3 regions of the Staphylococcus piscifermentans genome follow, and region 2 is predicted to be linked to each of the others. Evidence: predicted binding sites of a transcription regulator. Region 2 holds the regulator's gene; each other region holds the start of a gene.

Region 1 (3,294 bases), 540 kb from region 2:
CTTCATGCGACGCAATATATCTAAAGTAAAAGTTTTCGCTTCAGGATTCGTTTCCCAATTAGGACCGTAAAATACAGTGGCCGCTTCATACAAGCCGATATAACCAATAGAAATCGTTGCCCGTTGATGTTTAAATAACATCATCACATCATCCTTTTCAGATAAACGTTGATGAAACGCACCGCTCTTATACAGTATAGGCGCATTATTCGGTACCGCATCTTTCAACCGCTCAATACGATAAACCAGCGCATCATGAATCAATTCCATACGCGCATCCAATAAACGCCAAAATGCCGCTAAATCCCCGCTCGTTTCAATCGCAATCCGCGGCACATTCAACGTCACCACCCCTAAATTCATACGCCCACTATTCTCGTTCTCACCTTGCGCATTCTGCCATGCCGGCAAGAAAGAACGACAACCCATCGGCGCCTTGAAATCACCTAAAATTTCCACCGTCTTATCATAATTCAAAATATCCGGATACATCCGTTTCGTCGAACATTCCAACGCCAACTGCTTCACATCATAATTCGGATCTTCCGGTGCGAAATTAATTCCTTTTTTGATGGAAAAGACAAGCTTTGGAAAGATAGCTGTCACATGATGGTGCCCCAAACCTTGAATACGTGTGTTCAAGATAGCTTTCTGAATCATACGGTTATACTTATCAGTCCCTAGACCAAAGCCTAAAGTTACAAAAGGTGTTTGGCCATTAGAAGTATACAGTGTATTAATTTCATATTCTAAACTTTGCATCGCATCTCGAATATCCTTCTCAGTCTGTTGATTCACATATGTATCCAATTGATCAGGGTAGACAAACTGCTCAGCTATTTTACGATGTTTCTCAGCATTTAACTCTGCATATGGACTTAAGATTTCATCAATGCGGTCCACTGTACATCCGCCATACTGACTGCTAGACACATTCGCAATAATTTGGACAATCTGTGCAGTTGCAGTTTGAATAGATTTCGGAGATTCGACTTGTGCATTGCCGATTTCAAAGCCGTGTTCTAACATACCTTGAATATCAATCAAGCAACAATTCGTTAAGGGTTGAAATGGATGATAATCTAAATCATGAAAGTGAATATCGCCAGATTGATGTGCAGCCGCTACATGTTTCGGCAATAATTTTTCTAATGCGTAAGATTTTGAAACGACCCCCGCCGTTAAATCACGCATCGTTGTAAAGGTTTCACTATCTTTATTAGCATTTTCATTAATAACAGTCGGATCTTTATTGATTAAGTTGCTTAGGCTTTCTTCAATTTTAAACATAAAATACCCCTTTCATTTCTATATATGGTGTTCTAATTACAAAATTACCACAATATATAGTAAATGAAAGAGGTTCTTGGAGTGTTAACAGAGATGTCATAGCTTTATGTCTTTCTTTTGAATTTCATGTTATCTGCAATAAAATTTATTTTAAAGTTAGATGAAGTATTAAATTGAGTAATTAAGCGGACGTTCTTGGATTACAGAAGTATCATTTAAACGGTGATTTTTAAATTCAATCAACTTGCAATCTGGTAGTTGTGCGTTAGTTTCATCATGTAATAATCCTAAATAGAGATAATTTTCTCTGTCTTGCAGATAAGGTGTAATATCATAGATTTGGGACTCTTCCGCTTGGCTGATTTCCATTCTGATTTGGTGATTCAATTCTATTAAAACCGTCTTGTGTTTCATTGGATTAATCTCCAAATGATACGTATGGTCAGGATTAAAATTATGAAGATCAAAATATTGTTCGGCGATTTCAACTTTCGTGTTTACATTGATTACTGATGGTCGCTCCCATTGCGCTAATTTAATAATGTTGTCTAGTCGATTGATATATGAAAGTTTTTCCATTTTAGTTTTATAGAGCTGCTCGATTTTGTACATGCATTGTTGTATTGGATTAATAGTTTCAACATAATAATAAGTCAATTTTTAGACCCTCCAATGGTTTTCTCATTTTCTAGTAAAAATTTAGCACGATTTTTAAAAGAGTCACATAGCATTATGTTTCCATTTACAGATGATTTGTTGCCAATTTATATTTTATAATTATATGCTGTCACTATTTATACAAATATTAGTTAATTTACTCAAATATGTATTTGAAATCAACAACTATTTGGATTATACTATATGTAAGCGTTACCAAGATTGTGATCTCCTTCGCAGTCTTCTTAATGCAATTACCAAAACCAAAATTGCTACAAAAATAAGCAGTTCAACCTTCTACCAGTTGAACTGCTTATTTTTTATTGATCTAAGCCGCGTTGCTCGATCCATGATCTTAATGTTGTATCTAAGACTACATCAGTATGATGCAATGCTTCAATATCAGATGCATTGACCATAACTGCAATTTTCTTCATTTGTTCAATGAATTCTTCTACAAACTCTACAGTTTGTGCAATACCATTGGATTCGACTTGTTCTAAGAACGGGCGAGACATACCCACTGCTTCTGCTCCCAAAGCCAGACACTTAACCGCATCAAGTGGATTTCTCACTCCACCGCTCGCAAATACAGTAACTTGATTTTGCAGATTTTTACTTTCTAATAAAGATTCTACTGTCGATTGACCCCAATTCTTCAGATAAGACATGTCTTTCAGTTGGCGTCTTTCATTTTCAATATTTACAAAGTTTGTACCGCCTCTGCCACTGACATCTACATAACGGATACCGATTTCTCTTAAATCTTGAATCAGTTCGCGGCTCATTCCGAAACCGACTTCTTTTACGATCACTGGAACATCAACTGTTTGCACAATCTCACTTAAATTGTCCATCCAATTTGAGAACGTTCGATTTCCTTCAGGCATTACGAGTTCTTGCGGAGAATTGACGTGCACTTGCAACGCATTCGCCTCTAGCATTTCAACCGATTGCTTGGCTAAATCAGCTGGCACATCTGCTCCCACATTACTAAAAATAATACCTTTCGGATTCGTTTTGCGAACGATGTCGAAAGAGCTCGCCATTTTACTGTTACGTAAGGCAGCATGTGTTGAACCTACAGCGATAGCCAACCCAGTTTCACGTGCTACTACGGCTAACTTCTCATTAATTTGTTTCGTCCATTCACTTCCTCCGGTCATCGCATTGATATACAGCGGTGCAGACATTGAAAAATCAGGTAAATCCACTGATAAATCGACTTGATCTACATCTATACTCGGAATGGAATGGTGCACGAATCTGACTTTATCGAAATCCGTCAGTTTTGGATCGTTTTGCGCCATCGCTATTTTTACGTGGTCGTCCTTTCGTTGTTCCCTT
Region 2 (3,294 bases):
CAGTCTGCAAAATCATGTCCATCATAATGCTTCTGCTGATCTTTATATTCTTGCAAGATGTTTAAATCTTCATCAATCATTCGATTAGTTAATTCAGCTCGATGATTTTCTAAAAACTTTTTGACATCTGGATCATTAATAACGTCTTTTTTAATCTTTTCGAATCGTTTCTGAAAATCAGGAGAGGTTTGCATTATATTACTGAAACGTTTCATTCGTCATCCTCCTTCCATGTTTCTTTTAAATGTTTAAGAAAGTTCGCTCTATCTTGAGCCAGACTTTGATCTTCAGCATCATCTGCTTTTCTTTTATTTTTGCCGCTTCTCTTCTTATGTTCTCCTTTAATCAGCCAATCAGGAGTAATTTCCTTCGAAGCAATTTGCTGACCATAATTCTTAAATCTTGGCGGATTATTTTTTTGTTTAGCTTTTCGTTGTTTTTCAGCTTCTTTCATATCCATTACATGTGCATGCGCTTCAGCAGCTGAAGATAGTTCTTTCTTCTTCCAGTTAGAAGCGATTTCTTGGATATAAGTCTTCGGCAATTGCATATCATTATTGAGCATTACGTATTGGAGCAACATATTGATAACGCCAAACGGCAATTGTTCTCTCACTATTAAATCTTCTACTAAATACTTCTGTTTCAATGTAGGTTCAGATTTCGCCCAACTTGTTAGCATATCAATCGGACTTGTGGCATCCATCAATTTAAACCAGCTTTCATATTCCTCCGGTGTTTGTGGCGCTTTCGTTAACTCAATGACTTCTTCTTGCTGTTGAGGTGATGTAGGCAAATTGGCTTTAGCTTCTAAAGCAGGCAATTGATTTTCGTGCTCAATGGCATAAAAAGACCGCGCTTGTTTGCGGAGCTCTTCATAAGAGATACGTTGATTGCTAGTAAGCGATTTTAAAATAAGCCCTTTCATCCCTTCTGGTGTAATACCATATAAAACCGCAAGTTGTGTAATCAGACCTTTCGCTTGCTCTTCAACAATTTCTGAACTGACAAAGTGATTGCTCAATAGTTGGTAGAGCGATTCAAAGTCAAATTGCACTCTATCTAAATTAATTCCTTTGTATGAAGCGGTTTGAGTAATATTATTTTCCTGGACATTATCGAAAGCTTGATTAGGAACTTTGAAAACATCTGTAAAATTACGCGTAACCTCTTGATAATTACTTAAATCCATTTGAGTATGTTCAAAGTAACGTTTCAATTGATGGTACCGTTTATTCTCTACTTCTTTATAAAGGTAAACAGAAAGCATGGGATCATTGAAAAATTGTTTAGGAGTTGGCGGTTGTACTAATTCATATACAAAATGTGAATTATCTTTGTTATGTTTCACAAAAGTTTTAATTAAACCGATTGCTTCTAAACGATTCATTTCTTCCCGAAAATCTCCCAGATTAATTTTCAATTCACTCATAATGACATAATGAGTGACTGCTTGATTATTGTTAGGATACGCAAATTGCGATAAGTAATGATAGACACCAATCGCTCTCGTACCGATTAATGGAGTAAACAAACGGTTCAAAACCTCTAATTGGGCTTCTGATAATTTTTCAGATTGTATTACATTAAACGGATCTTGAGGTCGAATACCGAAATCGTCTTGGTTAAACATAATTAATTGTCACTCCGATTATTCTTTTCTTGCAAGATACCTTGCATGGATTCCAGTAATTGGTCAACGTCTTTAAATTCTTTATAAACAGAGGCGAAACGAACATAGGAAACTTGATCGACGTGCATCAGCAAATTCATCACATGTTCCCCGATTTCTCGAGATGAAACTTCAGCTTGTCCCTCATCTCTTAAACGCCATTCTACTTTATTCGTAATATCCTCTAATTGCTGATAACCGACTGGACGTTTCTCACATGAACGAACTAGCCCATTTAAAATCTTTTCTCTTAAGAATTGCTCACGTGTCCCATCTTTCTTGACAACGATTAACGGACTCATTTCGATATGTTCGAAGGTAGTAAATCGGGTACCGCAATTTTCACACTCTCGTCGTCTGCGAATCGCATTGGCTTCGTCTGCATGTCTTGAATCCACTACACGAGAATGTGTTGAATTACATTTAGGGCATTTCATTCATTTTCACCTCTCATATTAATTATGCCTATTATACTATAATCTTACTTAACACAAAAGAAAGCGGAACTTTTCAAATAATACACAGCAAAAAACCAGCTGATTGGAGCCCTACTTCCAATCAGCTGGTTTATATATATGACAGCAGCAAATATTAAGCTGTTGCTTTTTCTTTAGTATTCAATAATTCTCCAATTTCTACTGCAATATCAACGACACGGTTTGAATAACCCCATTCATTATCATACCAAGCGATTACTTTCACTTTTTTATCATCCATTACTAATGTAGACATTGCATCAACAATAGCAGAATTAGGATTTGTATTGAAGTCTACTGAAACTAATGGCTCATCTGAAACAGCTAAAACACCGTTCAAATCAGCATCTTCAAATGCTTGGTTTACTTCTTCAGCCGTAACTTCTTTTTTCAAGTCTACAACTAAGTCAACTAAAGAAACGTTTTTAGTTGGAACACGAAGCGCCATGCCATGTAATTTACCTTCTAATTCTGGTAAGACTTCTTTAAGTGCTTTTGCAGCGCCAGTTGATGTAGGGATAATACTTTCGTTGCAAGAACGCGCACGACGTAAGTCTTTATGCGGATTATCAATGTTTTTTTGGTCATTTGTAATAGCATGTACTGTTGTCATCAATCCATTTTCAATACCAAAATTATCATTTAATACTTTGGCAACTGGACCGATACAGTTTGTTGTACATGAAGCATTACTAAAAATGTCATACTCTTCAACATCTAAGTTATCGTTATTTACGCCTTTAACAACCATTTGTACATGACCGCCTTTTGAAGGTCCTGTCAATAATACTTTTTTAGCGCCAGCATTGATATGTGCTACTGCTTTGTCGCCATGGTTGAATTTACCTGTAGCTTCTATGACAATATCGATATCTAATTCTTTCCAAGGTAAGTTTTCTGGGTTACGGTCTGAAACTAATTTAATATCATGACCATCGATACGAATACCGTTTTCAGTTGGTACTACCTCACCATCATATTTACCATGAGTCGTATCGTATTTTACTAAATGTGCAATTGTTTCTGGAGGATAGCTCGCATTAATCGCTACTACGTTTAAATCATCATTTTTAGAAGCGATACGTAGTACCATACGCCCAATGCGTCCCATTCCGTTAATTGCAATATTCGTTGTCATAAAAAGCA
Region 3 (3,294 bases), 900 kb from region 2:
CGTCCTTCATTTGACACTTTTTAATTCGCTCCTTTGTGTGCACGAGCAGGTTTATTTTTACGACCTTGCCGACGTGCTTTTTCAAACATATAATAACTTGCACTAATAATAATAACGTAACCGAGCGTAGCGTATAAATCTGGCGATTCACCAAAGATGACAATTCCCATGATAGCCGTAAAGATGATAGATGCATAGGTGAATATTGAAATGTCACGTGCTGGAGCATAACTGTACGCTAAGGTGATGCCGATTTGACCTACTGCAGCAGATAATCCAGCGCCGATCAGATAAACTATTTGTTTCATAGACATCGGTTCATATGTGAAGATTACAAATGGAATTAAAGCTACAATTGAGAAGAATGAAAAATAAAACACGATAGTATAAGGTGCTTCACGAGTGCTCAAGGCACGTACGCAGGTATACGCAGCTGCGGCGAAAATACCCGAGAATAAACCGCCGATTGCAGGTATCATAGCTGATGAAAATTGAGGCTGTACCACAAACAACATTCCTATAATGGCTACAATCATTGCAGTAATTTGATATTTACGTACTTTCTCATGCAAGAATACTAAACTTAACAAAATAGTCCAGAAAGGATTTAATTTCATTAAAGTATCAGCATCACTTAACAACATATGGTCTATCGCATAAATATTTAATAATACGCCGACTAAACCTAAAGTAGAACGGGTAATCAACAAGGGTTGACTACTCAATTTACCGAACATCGGTTGTTTATATTTATATAAGAAATATAAAGGAATCAACATCGCAACTAAATTACGTGCTAAAGACTTTTGAAATACAGGTAAGTCACCTGAAAGTCTGAAGAACAATGACATAAAACTAAAGCCGATTGCTGAAATGAGGATAGCAATGATGCCTTTAATTTTCGGATCCATACTTTCGCCTCTACTTTCTTCAAAACTTAACGTATATCATCTTAGCATAATTCAAATTAGTATTGCTATAAGTCCTTGCAATTCTTTAGCAGAATAGTTATAATCAAATCGAACATACGTTCTACTTAGAGGTTTGAATTTCCATATAGGATTTAAGATGTAAATAATTAAGTTTTTTAAAATAGTTGTATCAAGCTGATCAGGTCTATAATCGCAGACACTTGATTTCATAAGAAGTGCATAATTTTTGAAAAAATCAAGGGTAAAACTACAATTATTTATTTTGAGGCCTTTTTTTAAAAAACTTTTATTCCTCAACGATAGATGTGACGGTCATTACATCGATTATGACAATTTAAAAATAATTTTTGAGCAATGATTCTCTTTGAAATTACAAAGTGTGTTAGGTATAATGAATCACATAATATAGTATTGAAGAACGAAAACCAACACTATATGTTGTGGTTAAGTTGGAAAATGCTAAATTTAAAATTAACTATTTTAATGCATTTTCACACCTTATTATTTTAAAAGTACAAAGTAACGTTTAAACGATTAATTCATGATTAAAGTGTTTTTAATGGTTGAAAGCAGTTAAAATGCGTTGATATTCTTGTAAATGCGTTTAAAGTGGAACAGATAAAATGATAAGGTAAAGATTCAAATATATACAGCTCGTAAATTGAATGACCACTACATATAGTGTCAAAGGAAAGTGCATTCTAATATCATTATCAAATGCAAACATGCAGCAGTCATAAAGTCTCATTCAAGAAACAACAATAGCAATAAGACAGCCTGTCATGTTTTTTATTTATGGCTTCTGCTTTAATCTATGGAGATAAAGGATGACGCGTTCTTTATAAGAAAGCGGGTGATTCAATGAAGGTAGTTTATTTCTCATTCACAGGAAACGTAAGACGGTTTATAACAAGAACAGGCTTTGATAACACCTTAGAGATTACAAATGATAACTGTGCGGAAATACGCATAGATGAACCTTATATATTGGTCACTAGTACCATCGGATTTGGAGAAGTACCGGATGTCGTCAAGACGTTCTTGCAACATAACGGCACAATGATAAGAGGAGTAGTTGGTAGCGGTAATCGAAATTGGGGACAAAACTTCGCAAAAGCCAGCGATACAATATCCAGAGAATACCTCGTGCCTCTTTTAATGAAATTTGAAGTACAAGGAACACAAAAAGACGTTGAAGAGTTTAAAGATAAGGTGGGGCATTTTTATGAAGACAATGAACGAAAAGCAATATAATCATATTGAATTAAATAATGAGGTAACAAAGCGTAAAGAAGACGGCTTTTTCAGCTTGGAAAAAGATCAAGAAGCGCTAGAAGTTTATCTTGAAGAGATTAAAGATCATACTATTTATTTCGATAGTGAAATTGAACGTTTGCACTATCTTGTCGACAATGATTTCTATGTAGATGTATTTGCACAATACAGCGAGGAAGATTTGAAAGAATTGACTGAGTTTGCGCGCAGTATACCATTCAAATTTGCCAGCTATATGTCTGCAAGTAAATTTTTCAAAGATTATGCACTTAAAACTAACGATAAACAACAATATTTAGAAGACTATCCGCAACACGTGACGATTGTGGCACTTTATCTAGCAGATGGCGATAAAACACAAGCACGTCAATTCATTTCATCTATGATTGAACAACGCTACCAACCTGCAACACCGACATTCTTAAATGCAGGTCGTGCACGTCGAGGCGAACTTGTTTCATGTTTCTTATTAGAAGTAGATGACAGCTTGAATTCAATTAACTTTATTGATTCAACAGCGAAACAGTTGAGTAAAATCGGAGGCGGCGTAGCAATCAATTTATCTAAACTACGCGCGCGCGGTGAAGCAATTAAAGGCATTAAAGGTGTAGCAAAAGGCGTATTGCCTGTTGCAAAATCATTAGAAGGCGGTTTCAGCTACGCAGATCAACTTGGTCAAAGACCAGGAGCTGGCGCAGTATATTTAAATATATTCCATTACGATGTCGAAGAATTTTTAGACACTAAAAAAGTAAACGCAGATGAAGATATCCGCTTATCAACTATCTCTACTGGTTTAATTGTGCCTGCTAAATTCTTTGAACTGGCGAAAAAGGGCGAAGACTTCTACATGTTCGCACCACATACAGTTTATAACGAGTATGGCGTAACCTTAGATGATATTGACCTTGATAAATATTATGACGATATGGTTGCAAACCCAAATATTTTAAAACATAAAAAAGATGCACGTGAAATGTTGAATACAATTGCACAAACACAATTGCAATCAGGTTATCCTTATCTAATGTTTAAAGATAATGCAAACAAAGTTCACGCTAATTCTAATATTGGCCAAATCAAAATG

Evidence for each region. Region 2 encodes NrdR, which represses ribonucleotide reductase genes. Its sites were predicted from a motif close to AACACNATATATNGTGTT; they were not measured.
Region 1: nrdD (anaerobic ribonucleoside-triphosphate reductase) is a predicted target of NrdR. The motif match lies at 1,337-1,354, and genes of this name have one in related genera.
Region 3: nrdI (class Ib ribonucleoside-diphosphate reductase assembly flavoprotein NrdI) is a predicted target of NrdR. The motif match lies at 1,601-1,618, and genes of this name have one in related genera.

The regions. Positions count from the first base shown of each region.
Region 1 covers NZ_LT906447.1:786,929-790,222, reverse strand. The annotation lists gene nrdD (anaerobic ribonucleoside-triphosphate reductase) at 1-1,290, opposite strand, end outside; gene CKV71_RS03275 (hypothetical protein) at 1,459-1,947, opposite strand; gene fni (type 2 isopentenyl-diphosphate Delta-isomerase) at 2,268-3,294, opposite strand, start outside.
Region 2 covers NZ_LT906447.1:1,330,935-1,334,228, reverse strand. The annotation lists gene dnaI (primosomal protein DnaI) at 1-215, opposite strand, end outside; gene CKV71_RS06170 (replicative helicase loading/DNA remodeling protein DnaB) at 212-1,633, opposite strand; gene nrdR (transcriptional regulator NrdR) at 1,636-2,109, opposite strand; gene CKV71_RS06160 (glyceraldehyde-3-phosphate dehydrogenase) at 2,264-3,286, opposite strand.
Region 3 covers NZ_LT906447.1:2,230,089-2,233,382, reverse strand. The annotation lists gene queF (preQ(1) synthase) at 1-17, opposite strand, end outside; gene CKV71_RS10440 (DMT family transporter) at 21-911, opposite strand; gene nrdI (class Ib ribonucleoside-diphosphate reductase assembly flavoprotein NrdI) at 1,794-2,186, shown strand; gene nrdE (class 1b ribonucleoside-diphosphate reductase subunit alpha) at 2,158-3,294, shown strand, end outside.